DNA from 2 places in the Sedimentibacter sp. MB35-C1 genome. Region 1 is predicted to be linked to the other one. Evidence: riboswitches for the same ligand, from Rfam matches in the RefSeq annotation. Region 1 holds a riboswitch; the other holds the start of a gene.
What was found. A riboswitch is a leader RNA that binds a small molecule or an ion and turns the genes downstream of it on or off. The one in region 1 is predicted to bind S-adenosylmethionine.
Positions count from the first base shown of each region.

Region 2: it holds a riboswitch for S-adenosylmethionine, as region 1 does, so the genes downstream of both, metK (methionine adenosyltransferase) here and RBQ61_RS01370 (YbaK/EbsC family protein) in region 1, are expected to answer to the same signal.

Region 1 covers NZ_CP133188.1:283,783-290,654, forward strand. Annotated here, with positions in the region: gene RBQ61_RS01350 (MetQ/NlpA family ABC transporter substrate-binding protein) at 1-33, opposite strand, end outside; gene RBQ61_RS01355 (methionine ABC transporter permease) at 134-796, opposite strand; gene RBQ61_RS01360 (methionine ABC transporter ATP-binding protein) at 786-1,802, opposite strand; gene RBQ61_RS01365 (tRNA threonylcarbamoyladenosine dehydratase) at 1,816-2,553, opposite strand; gene RBQ61_RS01370 (YbaK/EbsC family protein) at 2,619-3,089, opposite strand; SAM riboswitch class I at 3,149-3,251, opposite strand; gene RBQ61_RS01375 (universal stress protein) at 3,454-3,909, shown strand; gene pflA (pyruvate formate-lyase-activating protein) at 3,972-4,700, opposite strand; gene pflB (formate C-acetyltransferase) at 4,702-6,872, opposite strand, start outside.
Region 2 covers NZ_CP133188.1:931,169-938,040, forward strand. Annotated here, with positions in the region: gene RBQ61_RS04375 (SEC-C metal-binding domain-containing protein) at 1-228, opposite strand, end outside; gene RBQ61_RS04380 (phosphodiester glycosidase family protein) at 409-3,039, opposite strand; SAM riboswitch class I at 3,260-3,354, shown strand; gene metK (methionine adenosyltransferase) at 3,507-4,685, shown strand; gene malQ (4-alpha-glucanotransferase) at 4,757-6,268, shown strand; gene RBQ61_RS04395 (glycoside hydrolase family 13 protein) at 6,269-6,872, opposite strand, start outside.

The sequences.
Region 1 (6,872 bases):
CACCACTAATAATAATTTTATATATTTTTTCATAGTTATCTCCTTTATGTCGTATTTAATATGTCACTGAGTTTACTATTCAGTATGCCCTTAGCTAGCTCGGACATATCTGGCGTTATTTCAGCTTGTTTTTTTAGACAGTTCTCTTGTCTGTCTTTTGTGCGATTTTCATTCCTATCATCTGAAGCAGCTGCACGAGTATAATCAAAAGAACCAGCGTCATAAGCATAATTTCGGTCTGGTACCTGTAATAACCGTACCTTATGGCTATGTCTCCCAATCCTCCTCCACCAAGAATACCTGCCATTGCAGAATATCCCAGTATTGTCGCTATCGCAATTGTTGCGCCTACAATCAGCGAATTTTTGGCTTCCGGAATCAGCACCTTGAACACTATGGTTAAAAGTGATGCTCCCATACTTTGTGCTGCTTCAATAACTCCTTGATCTACTTCTTGAAGTGAAGATTCAATCAATCTTGCTATAAATGGCGTAGCTGCAATTACAAGCGGTACTATTGTAGCAGTGGGCCCATAACTTTTGCCGGCTATAAATTTAGTCAAGGGTATAACCGCTATCAACAGTATCAGAAACGGAACTGAACGCCCCACATTTACAACAATATCCAGAAATCTATAAATAAATCCAATAGGATGTAAACCGTCTTTTTTAGTTATTACTAATGCTATTCCGATTGGAAAAGCAAATAAATATGCAAAGAGTGTTGATACAACTGTCATGTATAAAGTGTCTCTTGTTCCTTCCAACAGCATCATAACCGTATCGTTAGCCAACATAACCAATCAACTCCTCTACATTAACATTTTTATTTTTTAAATAGTTTATAATTTTATCAGCCTGCATCTCATCATCAGGAAGCTGCAGTACCATTTGACCGAATGCTTGTCCTTTTATATCCTTTGTATTTGCAAACAGTATATTAACCTGCGCCCTGCATTCTAAAACCATGTTTGCAATAACGGGCTCAAAAGAAGACTTCCCATCGAATACAATGCGTATACACCTGTTTCCTGTCATCTCTTTTGCCGAAGTTCCGCTGTGGTAGACAAGCTTCTTAGCAGCATCGGTTTTCGGGTTTGAAAACACATCTTCAACCCTGCCTTTTTCGGCCAATTTACCTTTGTCTATGATTGCTACGAAATCGCATATTTCTTCAACCACTGACATTTCATGTGTAATAATAACAATAGTAATTCCAAGTTTTTTATTTATGTCTTTCAGAAGTTCAAGTATAGAGCGAGTTGTGGTTGGATCGAGAGCGCTGGTAGCTTCATCACAAAGCAGTATCTCTGGATTTGTTGCCAAAGCTCTCGCTATGGCCACCCTCTGTTTCTGCCCACCGCTCAGTTGGGACGGATATGCCTTTTTTTTATCCGCAAGCCCTACAAGATCCAATAGTTCTCCTGCTCTTTTTCTTCCTTCATTTCTGCTTACACCGCCTATTTCAAGCGGAAAGCACACATTATCTTCAACGTTTCTCTGCATAAGAAGATTAAACTGTTGAAAAATCATTCCTACTTTTTGCCTAAGACCCCTAAGCTGTTTTTCATTAAGTTTCAGCAAATCCCTGCCGCCTATGATAACAGTACCTTTCGTAGGCCTCTCCAAAAAGTTTATACATCTGACCAAGGTGCTTTTACCTGCACCGCTCATTCCTATTATTCCGCATATATCACCTTTATTAATGTCAAGGTTAACTCCCGACAGGGCAGTCACTTTATTATTCTGACTGATATAATGCTTTTCTAAATCTTTTAACTGAATCAATGGAGTCGTACCCATGCTGATTTCTCCTTTACTTAGCCGCTAAATCTTTTACTACCTCGCTTGCGATTATGAGTCCAGCCACTGACGGAACAAATGATACGCTGCCTGGTGTGGCTCTTCTGCTTGTCACTTTTTCCTCAGAATCGTGAGGATTGCTAGCCTCTTCGTCATATATTGGTTTAATAGGTTCTTCCTTTGAATAAACAACCTTTAATTTTTTTATGCCCCTCTTTTTAAGCTCACGTCGCATTACCTTTGCAAGGGGATCTACGGAGGTCTTATATATATCCGCAACCTCCAGCATTGCAGGGCTCAGCTTATTGCCCGCACCCATGCTGCTCATTACCGGAACGCCGGCAGCCTCTGCCCTGACTATCAGTTCAAGCTTAGCCGCTACTGTATCTATCGCATCAATGATGTAATCATATTTTGTAAAATCATAGAGGTCTGCATTTTCAGGCAGATAAAATGTTGCATATGTTTCCACTTCAGCCTTTGGATTGATATCTCCAATCCTTTCGGCCATCACTTCAACTTTCTTTCTTCCTATAGTTTTTCTTGTGGCTATAATCTGCCTGTTTATGTTTGTAATACATACCTCGTCATCATCAAACAAGGCAAATCTGCCCACCCCGCTTCGTGCAAGAGCTTCGGCAACATACCCTCCAACTCCGCCTATTCCAAATATAGCAACTGTTGAATTTTTTAATTTATTCATAGCTTCCTTGCCAAGTAAAAGCTGTGTTCTTGAAAATTCGTTTAGCATAATACCCTTTCTTTGCTTAAATTTAATCACAATATTTTATGTTTATTTCCTGCTGCTAATAATATTTATTCCCAGTTTTTGCACACATCAACCCATTCCCTGCATTGAGATAATTTTTCCAGCTCGTCTAAGGTGAGTTCTATTGCAGAATTTGAACTGCCGCACGCAGGAAACATTGTATCAAATCGTTTCATGGAAATATCAAGATATACATCTACGTTCTCCGGAAGAGCAAACGGACAAACACCACCTATGGCATGTCCGGTAAAGCTTACAGTATCTTCATGAGCAAGCATTTTCGCTTTAAATCCGAATTTTCCTTTAAATTTCTTATTGTCTACCTTTGCGTCTCCAGCTACTACAATTATCATTGCATTATCGCCATTGTAAAATGACAGCGACTTGGCTATTCTTGCTTCCTTGGTTCCCAAGGCCTTTGCTGCCAGTTCTACGGTAGCCGTCGATTCATCCATAATAAGAATATCATTATCCTTATTGTATTTCTTTAAATATTCGCTTACTTTTTCTAAAGACATTTATATCCTCCTAAATATAAAAAACCCTCTTCGAAGAGAGGGTAAATGTTCTAACCGTCTCCTCATCTGCCAAAGATACCTTTGCCGGACTTAGCACCTTTCAGTAAACTGTAGGTTGCCGAGACTTCACAGGGCCGATCCCTCCGTCTCTCTTGATAAGAAGTTTTTCTTATTTAGTTGTCATGTGATACTTTACACTAATAAAGTATATTTGTCAACCTTATTTTTAAAATTTTCAAACATATTTGTTATTTATTAGCTTTTTATGCTATCAGAATTGAATTATTAACTTCTGCATATATTTAGTTTAGCATGCATATTAATCGGGTATAATATTATATATAAAAAATTATAGGAGGCAGTTATGAAAAAAATACTTGTTCCGATAGACGGTTCGCCTGTATCTCAAAAGGCAGCGGAAAAAGCCATAGAATTGGCAGAAAGATATAACAGCAAGCTTGTATTTATATATGTTGTAGATACCCGCGGAATATATACATACGATGTGGGCGGAATTATCAGCGTTCCTTTTAATTATCCGAAAATTACCGAAGAATTAATTCAAGTAAAAACAAAATTCTTGGATATTTTTGTATCTTCGTTGGAAGTTGATGATAAAAATGTTGAAAAAATAGTACTGCATGGCGAGCCTTCAGACAAAATACTGAATTATGCAAAAAAAGAAAAATTTGATTTAATCGTAATGGGCAGAAGAGGTTTCTCGGCCGTAAAAAGATTTTTTGTAGGTTCTGTTACACAAAGGGTAATTTCCGATGCTCCATGTCCTGTGTTAATTATCAACGATGAAAGCGACGAATAATTATTACGTTAAGAATATTATAAGTATAGCAGAGCCTCTACACGTAGGCTCTGCTATACATTTTACTGTCTTACTAACTTTTCTATGCTTAAGCTCTTTTTTAATTCTTCAAGCCTTTCCTTTGACATGGCAGGAACATCTTTTAATTTGCAGTCAATATTAAGCTCTTCATATTTGAACACCCCCAAGGTGTGATATGGAAGCAGCTCTACTTTTTGTATCAATTCCTTAGGAAATGTATTGACTTCATCTTCTAATTTCCTCATATCCTCTGATGTATCATTTATACCAGGCGTTACCACATGTTTAAGCCACAGCTGTGTCTTATTTTCTATTACAGAATCTTTAAATATGTGGTAATCAGCCATATCCCTACTGGTCAGACTTTTGTATTTTTTAGGATCAGGATGCTTTATATCCAGAATCACCAAATCCGCATTTCTTAAAATTTCGTCATATTTTCCAAGTCCTACCCCAGCAGTATCTATTGTAGTGTGTATATTTTCTTTTTTGCACAGATTTAGACACTCAAGTAGAAATTCGGGCTGCATCAAAGGCTCTCCCCCAGAGAATGTTATGCCACCGTTGTTATTCTTAAAGTAATCTTTGTATCTTATTGCTTTTTCAACGATCTCTTCAGGAGTTATTTCTGTTCCACGATTAAAAGACCAAGTGTCAGGATTGTGGCAGTACGCGCATCTCAGCCTGCATCCCTGCATAAACACTACCATGCGTATGCCGGGTCCATCCAGAGTTCCCAGCGTTTCTATCGAGTGAATATATCCTTTCATGCTACATCCTTTCATGGAATGTTCTGCTAATAACATCCAGCTGCTGTTCTTTGGTCAGCCTGTTAAAGTTTACGGCATAGCCTGAAACACGTATCGTCAAATTAGGATATTTGTCAGGGTTTTTCATTGCATCCTGCAACGTATCTCTGCTTAGTACATTTACATTGATATGATGAGCATTCTGTGTAAAATATCCATCCAGTATGCCTGAAAGATTATCTTTTCTATGTCTATCCAGCTTTCCAAGAGTCTCCGGAACTACTGTGAAAGTATTTGAAATACCATCCTCGCACACATCTTTATATTTTAACTTAGCTACTGAGTTTAGAGAGGCCAGTATACCGCTTTTGTCTCTTCCGTTCATGGGATTAGCTCCCGGTGCAAACGGCTCACCTGATTTTCTTCCGTCCGGTGTAGCTCCTGTCTTTTTACCGTAAACAACATTAGAAGTTATGGTCAATACAGAAAGTGTGTGTTTTGCATCTCTGTATGTCTTGTGCTTTTTAAGTTCTCCGGAAAAAAACTCAAGCACTTCTTCGGCAATAAAATCAACCCTGTCATCATCATTACCATACATGGGGAAGTCTCCCTCAATGTTAAAATCAACCGCTATTCCGTCATTATCATAAACCGGCTTCACCTTTGCATATCTTATAGCACTAAGTGAATCAGCAACTATTGAAAGCCCCGCAACTCCGAATGCCATAAGCCTTCTTACATTGCAGTCGTGAAGCGCCATAAGTCCTGCTTCGTAAGCATACTTATCATGCATATAGTGAATTATATTCATTGTATTAACATAAAGCTCCGCAACATATGTCAAAACTTTCTTGTAATTTGTCCATACTTCATCATAACTTAAAAACTCAGAGGTTATTTTTTCTATATCTCTTACAACTTTTATTTTTCTTTTCTCATCAACGCCGCCATTAATTGCCATGAGCAGAGATTTTGCCAGATTACATCTTGCTCCGAAAAACTGCATGTCCTTACCCAGCCTCATTGCTGAAACACAGCATGCTATTCCGTAATCATCGCCGTACATCGGTCTCATCAAGTCGTCATTTTCATATTGAACTGCAGAGGTTTTTATGGACATCTCTGCACAGTATTTTTTAAAACACTCCGGAAGATCTTTTGACCACAAAATGGTCATATTCGGTTCGGGAGAAGGATTCAAATTAGTCAATGTATGCAAAAATCTGAAAGTAGTCCTTGAAACAAGTGTTCTGCCATCCTGAGACATTCCTCCCAATGATTCTGTTACCCAGTTAGGGTCTCCCGCAAATAGTTCATTGTATTCCGGCGTCCTTAAATGCCTTACCATTCTAAGTTTCATGACAAACTGATCGATTATTTCCTGAGCCTGTATTTCAGTCAGTACACCTGATTGTAAATCTCGCTCAATATATATGTCAATAAAAGTGCTCACTCTGCCAAGTGACATTGCAGCACCGTTGTTTTCTTTAACTCCAGACAGATATCCAAAGTAAACTGCCTGCACCGCCTGCTGTGCATTATCCGCTGGCAGTGATATATCTACACCGTACTTTGCAGCCATAGATTTCATAGATTTGAGAGCTCTTATTTGTTCTTTAATCTCCTCTCTCATTCTGATGTTTTCCTCTGTCATAGGCAAAGAAATTCCTTTATACTCTTCTTCCTTTTTTTCTATCAAAAAATCTATGCCGTACAAGGCTATTCTTCTAAAGTCACCTATTATTCTGCCTCTTCCGTAAGCATCAGGAAGTCCTGTCAGCAATCCCACACTCCTTGCAGATTTAATTTCCGGAGTGTAAACATCAAAAACACCCTGATTATGTGTTTTTCTATACGTGTGAAACACATCCTTCAGCTCACGTGGCATCGCATATCCGTATGCCTCAAGGGACTGTTCAACCATCCTGATTCCTCCGAATGGATTAATCATTCTTTTCAGAGGTGCGTCTGTCTGAAATCCAACGATTATTTCATTCTTCTTATCAAGATACCCGGGTTCGAAGCTGTCAATACCTGAAATATGTTCGGTATCCACATCATAAACACCTTTTTCCATTTCCTCCGACATAAGCTTTGATGCCTCATCAAGCAATTTTTTTGTTCTTTCAGTGGGTTCTGCCAAAAAATCTTCATTGCCTTCGTAAGGAATGTAATTCTTTTGAATGAAATCTC
Region 2 (6,872 bases), 650 kb from region 1:
CTTGAAGCTTGTGTTTGCACCGTCAAGAAATCCTATATATTCCATACTGGTCATATCGTTATGTTTTGATAAATCAACTACTTTCCCCTCAATTACAGGGCTTTTAGATTCAAGTATTTTTCTGTAGCATTCAGCTTCTTTAGCCATGTAATCCTTGAAAAAATTTTGGTATTCTTCCTGTGTTTTAATATTCTTTAAAGCTTCATTCCATTCTGTATATAAACTCATTTTTGCCTCCAAATAATTTACTATCGTTATTTTAACAGCAAAATAATAAAATATCAAGACAAAAAATGCCGCAGAATGTGCGGCATTTTTGCTATTATTTTTGTTTAAGCAGATCTCTTATTTCTGTTAAAAGTTCCTCTTGGTAGTCTATATTGATTTAACATACTAATGAAGGAATTATCAATTTTTATATTTTAATCCATTGTTTGTTATTCCAAGTTCAAAGCTGTCATCATATGAAATGTAGCGTACATTGTTTTCTATTACCGTATTTTCTTTGTCTCCTTTGTAAACGACAAATACCTGATTATTCTCAGATGCTGCTTCAAGTATTTCTTTTAAAATTTTCACTTCCCGCGCATCATAAATTGTATCAAGATTAGCATTCATAGTAAGCACGAGCACCTTATCTTCATAATTTACAAAGCTCTTTATATTGTTCCACATAGTTGTATTGCTTGAGCTCATCGTTGCATTGGAAATTATGCCGTCAAAGTATATAATTTCGCCATTTCCGGACAAAATTTCTTTCTTATCAGGTGAAACAACCAATTTTTCAGAGTAGTCGGATATTTCATCAGACTTCATGTGATCCACAAATTCAGTTTCTTCTTTCAAGCCAAGCTGTTTATCCTTAGGCTCATACATGATTCTTAAATTATCGATATATATTGTTCCTGTATCTTTTCTTGTTTCATTTATTTCTGCAAGATAAATATTTTTCAGTGTTACCGGATATGCAGTTCCTTCGGGTATTTGTGCCTCTACCCATTTCCACCCTGTCCAGTCAACTTCATCTGCAAATGTGAGTTTTATCTGATTGTTATAAACGTCTGTAATTCTTGTTCGGAGCCAATGGTTTTTACCGTCTCCATAAACCCACATGCCAATTGCTTTAGGTTTGTCTTCAAGTTTAATTCCTTCGCCATCTTCACCGAATTCCACGAATGCTATGCTTTGGTCAGTCATTTCCGTAAAGTCATAGTCCAGCTTTAATGATTTAGAACCTTCCTTGACAAAATCTTCGGATATAGACATGTTTCCGGATGAATTATCAGGGTATAGTGTGAGTTTAAGGTTATCAAGCTCTTCAAATCTATTAAGAGTCTTATATCTGTAGCCAACCTTGACTTGTATATGTTTAATTGCATTTCCAAAGCTTGCTGTAACAGCACCAGTATTGCTTACATCTCCGGCAGTAAAAATGCCGTTTTCAACTTTGCCGACCCTGTTTCTGTAAGAATAAGAAATATATTCAGCAGGTATGTATGCAGAATTTCCATCATCATCAATACCCAGGATTTCTCCTATTTCGTAAGTATCTCCAAGTCCAAGAACTATGGAATCATTGCTGAATTTTAATGCAACAGGTTCAGCAAGGACATCTATTTCAACCTGGCCTTCAGCATCTCCCGACAATGCTGTAATAACAACTTTTCCGGCTTTTGAGGGATAGAAAATATTGTTTTCTATTTTACCTGCATTAGTTGGAGAAATGCTATACTTTACTTCTTTGTTAGTTACTTCAATTTGCGTGTAGTATTCATTAAAAAATTTAAGATCTAATGATACTTCTGTATTATTAAAAACCATATTTTGATAAGGCGTTATTTCAATGCTGCCTACATTGTCGCTGTCAGGTGAATTATTAAATACGGCTACACCTGAGGCTATTTTTCTTTCTCGTCCGTCAGATGGAATATTAACAACTGTAACGTTTGAATTTCTTAAAAAGTCAACGCCCATGGTGGTAGACCCTCCACCATCCATATTAACAGCGTCGTAAGCGCCTAGCCCTAACATTATTTCAGCAAGTTCTGTCTGCTTAACTCCTACGTAATTTTTATTTCTGCCGTCTATTGTTACCATAATCATTTCTGTATTATCTTTGTTGAACCCTATTGCTGTTCTTGGATGCGCTCCTAGTACCTCGTCGCTTATTTCATTGACCATACCATCTTTAACGAGGTAGTTCAGTGCACCGAAGGCAAAATCTACATTGTCAGGACTAAAATCAAGTTCTATATTTAGGGATACAGGCTGTCCCGGTACAAAGGATTTCAGCATTTGTTCCATGGCTACTGAGTTGCAGCTTGCAATAACATAACCATCTTTGGGGATTATTGTTGAGATCTGATTCTTTCGAATTTCAGAGACCATATTATCAATTACAATAACTTCAACAATATCTTTTTTTCCGTCGTATCCTGGAGACATTTTGTTCCAATCAGTTGTAAGAATTGTTGCTGCCCAGTCCAATGAAGATGTTTTATTGAATGCTGTAACATCAAATACGGTGCTGTCAGAACCATACAATGTTATTTTAGGATTCCATACAGATATATCCATACTTTCATTATCCAAGAGTTTGGAAACTGTAGGGTATCCGTAGCTGTACGGAAGAGGAGATGTTATCAGCTTTCCATCTTTAATTAATGGACCGTAGGTATATGTAGGATCGCCCATGTAGAAAAAGTCACCATTAACTGCCGCTGTTGCGCCTGATGATTTAATCATACTGCTCAAAGGTGAGCGGGTTCCTACACCGTTTTCTCCTGTTATAGGTTTAATTTCTGTATATTCATCTGTCAAATCAGCTCTTACCACGTTTATGTTCATCCAGCCAGCGGAGGTGTATCTTTCGATTTTTTCATATGTAATACCTGTTGATAGCCTTGTTTGTTCTGACAGGTCAGATACTGTATACAGGCTGCCGTAGGCGTATGAACTCAATAAAATTGCAAGAGCAACCGAGAAAGCTGCTATTTTTTTAATAAACAAATAAATCATTCCTTTCTGTTTAATTTTCATACCTCATTATAACACAAAAAATGGACAACCATTATTAAATTACTATTAATAAGGTTGTAATTTTTAGTAATAGTGGATATGTTTATAATTAATTAGACGTATGTTATCATGCTTTGTTCCGCCTTTCATAGCAAATAATTAAATAAATTTTATGCAGCAAAAATTATTTAGACATGTATTGACAACAAGAAATTGATATGTTATGATTATGCAAAATAAATCCTTATCAAGAGTGGTGGAGGGACGAGGCCCAATGAAACCCGGCAGCCTGATTATTCAAGGTGCTAATTCCCGCGGATTTCCGAAAGATGAGGCATATTTACAGAGACAAAGACCTCTTCTGCGGAAGAGATTTTTTTTTGGCAAAACAAAAAATGCATTGTTTAAAAGAATGCGTAGTTAATTGAAATAAGTTTTGAAATTTATTTGATTTGAAAAATGGATAATACAAAGAAAGGAAATATAATATGAAGAAATGGTTATTTACATCTGAATCAGTTACTGAAGGACACCCGGATAAAATGTGTGATCAGATTTCAGATGCGATTTTGGATGCGATTTTAGAAAAAGATCCTAATGGAAGAGTTGCCTGTGAAACAATTACTAAAACAGGATTTGTTCTTGTAGCGGGAGAAATAAGCACAAACTGCTACATTGATATACCTAAAATAGTTAGAGATACTATTAAGGATATAGGTTATGACAATGCTGAATATGGCTTTGATTACAAGACATGTGCCGTGTTTACATCAATTGAAGAGCAGTCTCAGGATATAGCAATGGGCGTTGATGCTGCTGATGAATATAAAAAAGATGACAAGGATACAAATGATATGATTGGCGCAGGAGACCAAGGAATGATGTTTGGTTTTGCGTGCAATGAAACTCCAGAAATGATGCCTATGCCAATTTATCTTGCACACAAGCTTTCAAGGAAACTGACTGAGGTAAGGAAAAACAAAACAATAAATTATCTGAGACCGGACGGTAAGACTCAGGTTACTGTTGAGTACCAGGACAACAAACCTGTAAGAATAGATACAATTGTTATATCAACTCAACATAACCCTGAGGTTGACAGAAAAACAATTGAAAAAGACTTAATTGACCAAGTAATTAAAACTACTGTCCCTGCTGAGTTACTGGATGATGAGACTAAGTATTTTATCAACCCTACCGGAAGATTTGTAATAGGCGGGCCTCAGGGAGACTCAGGATTAACAGGACGAAAAATCATAGTTGATACTTACGGCGGATACTCAAGACACGGCGGAGGGGCATTTTCCGGAAAAGATTCCACAAAAGTTGACCGATCCGCAGCATATGCAGCAAGATATATTGCTAAAAATATTGTTGCAGCCGGACTGGCAGAAAAATGTGAAGTTGAGCTTGCATATGCCATAGGTGTTGCAAAACCGGTATCGATAATGGTTGATACATTTGGAACTAATAAAATCGATGAAGAAAAGATTCAGCAGGCTGTTTCGGAAAATTTTGATTTAAGACCGGCAGCGATAATTGAATACTTTAATTTGAGAAGACCTATGTACAAACAGATAGCTGCTTACGGGCATTTTGGAAGAGATGATTTAGATCTTCCTTGGGAAAAGACAGATAAAAAAGAAGTGCTGAAAAAATATTTATAATTTTGAAAAAGAGTAGATAGTCACTATTTACTCTTTTTTGTATAATATGCTTAAAAAACGAGGAGTATACAATGTTTGACAGAGGCTCGGGAATACTTATGCCCATAAGTTCTATTCCTTCAAAATTTGGAATAGGAACATTTGGGAAAGAAGCATACAATTATATAGACTTTTTGTGTGAGTCAGGACAGAGATACTGGCAGCTTCTGCCTTTAGGACCTGTTTCATATGGAGATTCTCCATATTCTCCATTTTCAATATATGCAGGAAATCCATACTATATTGACTTGGAGCTTTTGATTGAAGAGGGAATATTGTCGTTAAAAGATTGCGAGATACTAGATTCTGACGATGGATATGTGAATTATGATAAACAGTTTAAACTAAGGTATAACGTATTATACAAGGCGTATGAAAATTCGAAGTGCTATAAAAATGAAGTTCGCATGTTTTGTCAAAATAATAAATGGGTTTTGGATTATTCGATGTTTATGGCACTAAAATACCGCTTCAATCAAATGCCATGGAAAGAGTGGGGAAAGGGCATATTCGACAGAAATGAAAATTTCTTGGAAGAATACAGGATGCTTCTTAGTGATCAAATCGAATTTTGGAGCTTTCTTCAGTGCGTATTTTACCGTCAGTACCATAAACTAAAGAAATATGCCAATAAAAATGGAATCAGAATAATAGGAGACATGCCCATATATGTTTCGGAGGACAGCGTTGAAGCTTGGGCTGAAAGAGAATTATTCGTAAGGGATGACAATAACAATTTGTCTTTGGAAGCAGGTGTCCCGCCGGATATTTTTTCGGAAACCGGTCAGCTTTGGGGAAATCCTGTTTATAACTGGGGATATTTAAAAGAAAATTCCTATAAATGGTGGATAAACAGATTAAATTGGTCGGTAAAATTATATGATGCTGTTAGAGTAGACCATTTCAGGGGATTTGATGAGTTCTGGGCAGTAAAGGCAGGGTCTGAAGATGCAGTTAACGGCAAATGGTATCCTGCAGAAGGGAGAGAAATGTTTGAGCTTGCGGTAAGTAATATAAAGGGTTTAAACATAATAGCCGAAGATTTAGGTGTTATTACCGATTCAGTGATAGAATTAAAAAATAAGTTAAATTTCCCGGGAATGAAGGTGCTTCAGTTCGCCTTTGACGGCAATCCTGACAATCCGCATCTTCCATATAATTACGAGGAAAACTCTGTGGCCTATACAGGAACTCATGACAACGATACATTAAAGGGCTGGCTTGTGAAGCTGAATGATGAAACTAAGTCCTGCGTGTTAAAAAGTATGAATTTAGGTGAAAAGCTTTCTATAAACGAGATCGTTGAGGGCTTAATAAAAAAAGTAATGTGCAGCAAAGCAAATCTTGCTGTGATACCCATGCAGGATTATTTGCTTCTGGACTCAAGCGCAAGAATAAATACGCCATCGACTGTGGGAGGAAACTGGATGTGGAGAGCTAAAAAAGAGGACTTTACTCCGGAACTGGCAAAAAAGATTAAATCATTGACTGAAATCAGCGGACGTTTTAAAGAGGCTATTGCAATTACAATAACCTCTTATTAATTATATCAATATTAAAAACTTGTTGCTGTCTAAATCGAAACTGTTATTGCTTATTTTTAATAAATAATCTTTTTTAGGACTACTAAAATTTAAAGTTATTGTTTTGTCGGACAGATTTGTGGCAATTATGATATTTTTATTTTTGTCATATCTTTCAAATATAAATACACCTTCATCATGTGTGAGACACTTATATTTGCCTTCATCAAACACGCTGTATTTTCTTAGTTGAGAAAGCATTTTATAATGATTTAATATTTCATTATTTTCATGGCCCCACGGAAAGCATCGCCTGTTGAAAGGGTCTTCAAAACCTTCAACGCCAGCCTCGTCACCGTAATATATGCATGGGATTCCGGGAAGTGTAAATTGAAGCAGGCTTGCTATTTTAAGAAGAGCAGTGCCTTTTTTTAATTCTTCAATGCTCAATTTATATTCTGCCTTTTTATGTTTGCTTTCAGGAATTTCGGTGCAACCTAAGACAGTTAGAATTCTTACTGTATCATGAGTGCCGAGAATATTCATCAGGCAGTTGACGGTCTGCGGAGGATATTTTTCAATTATAAAACCCATAGTTCTGTTAAGCATTTCGCAGTCTTTATTT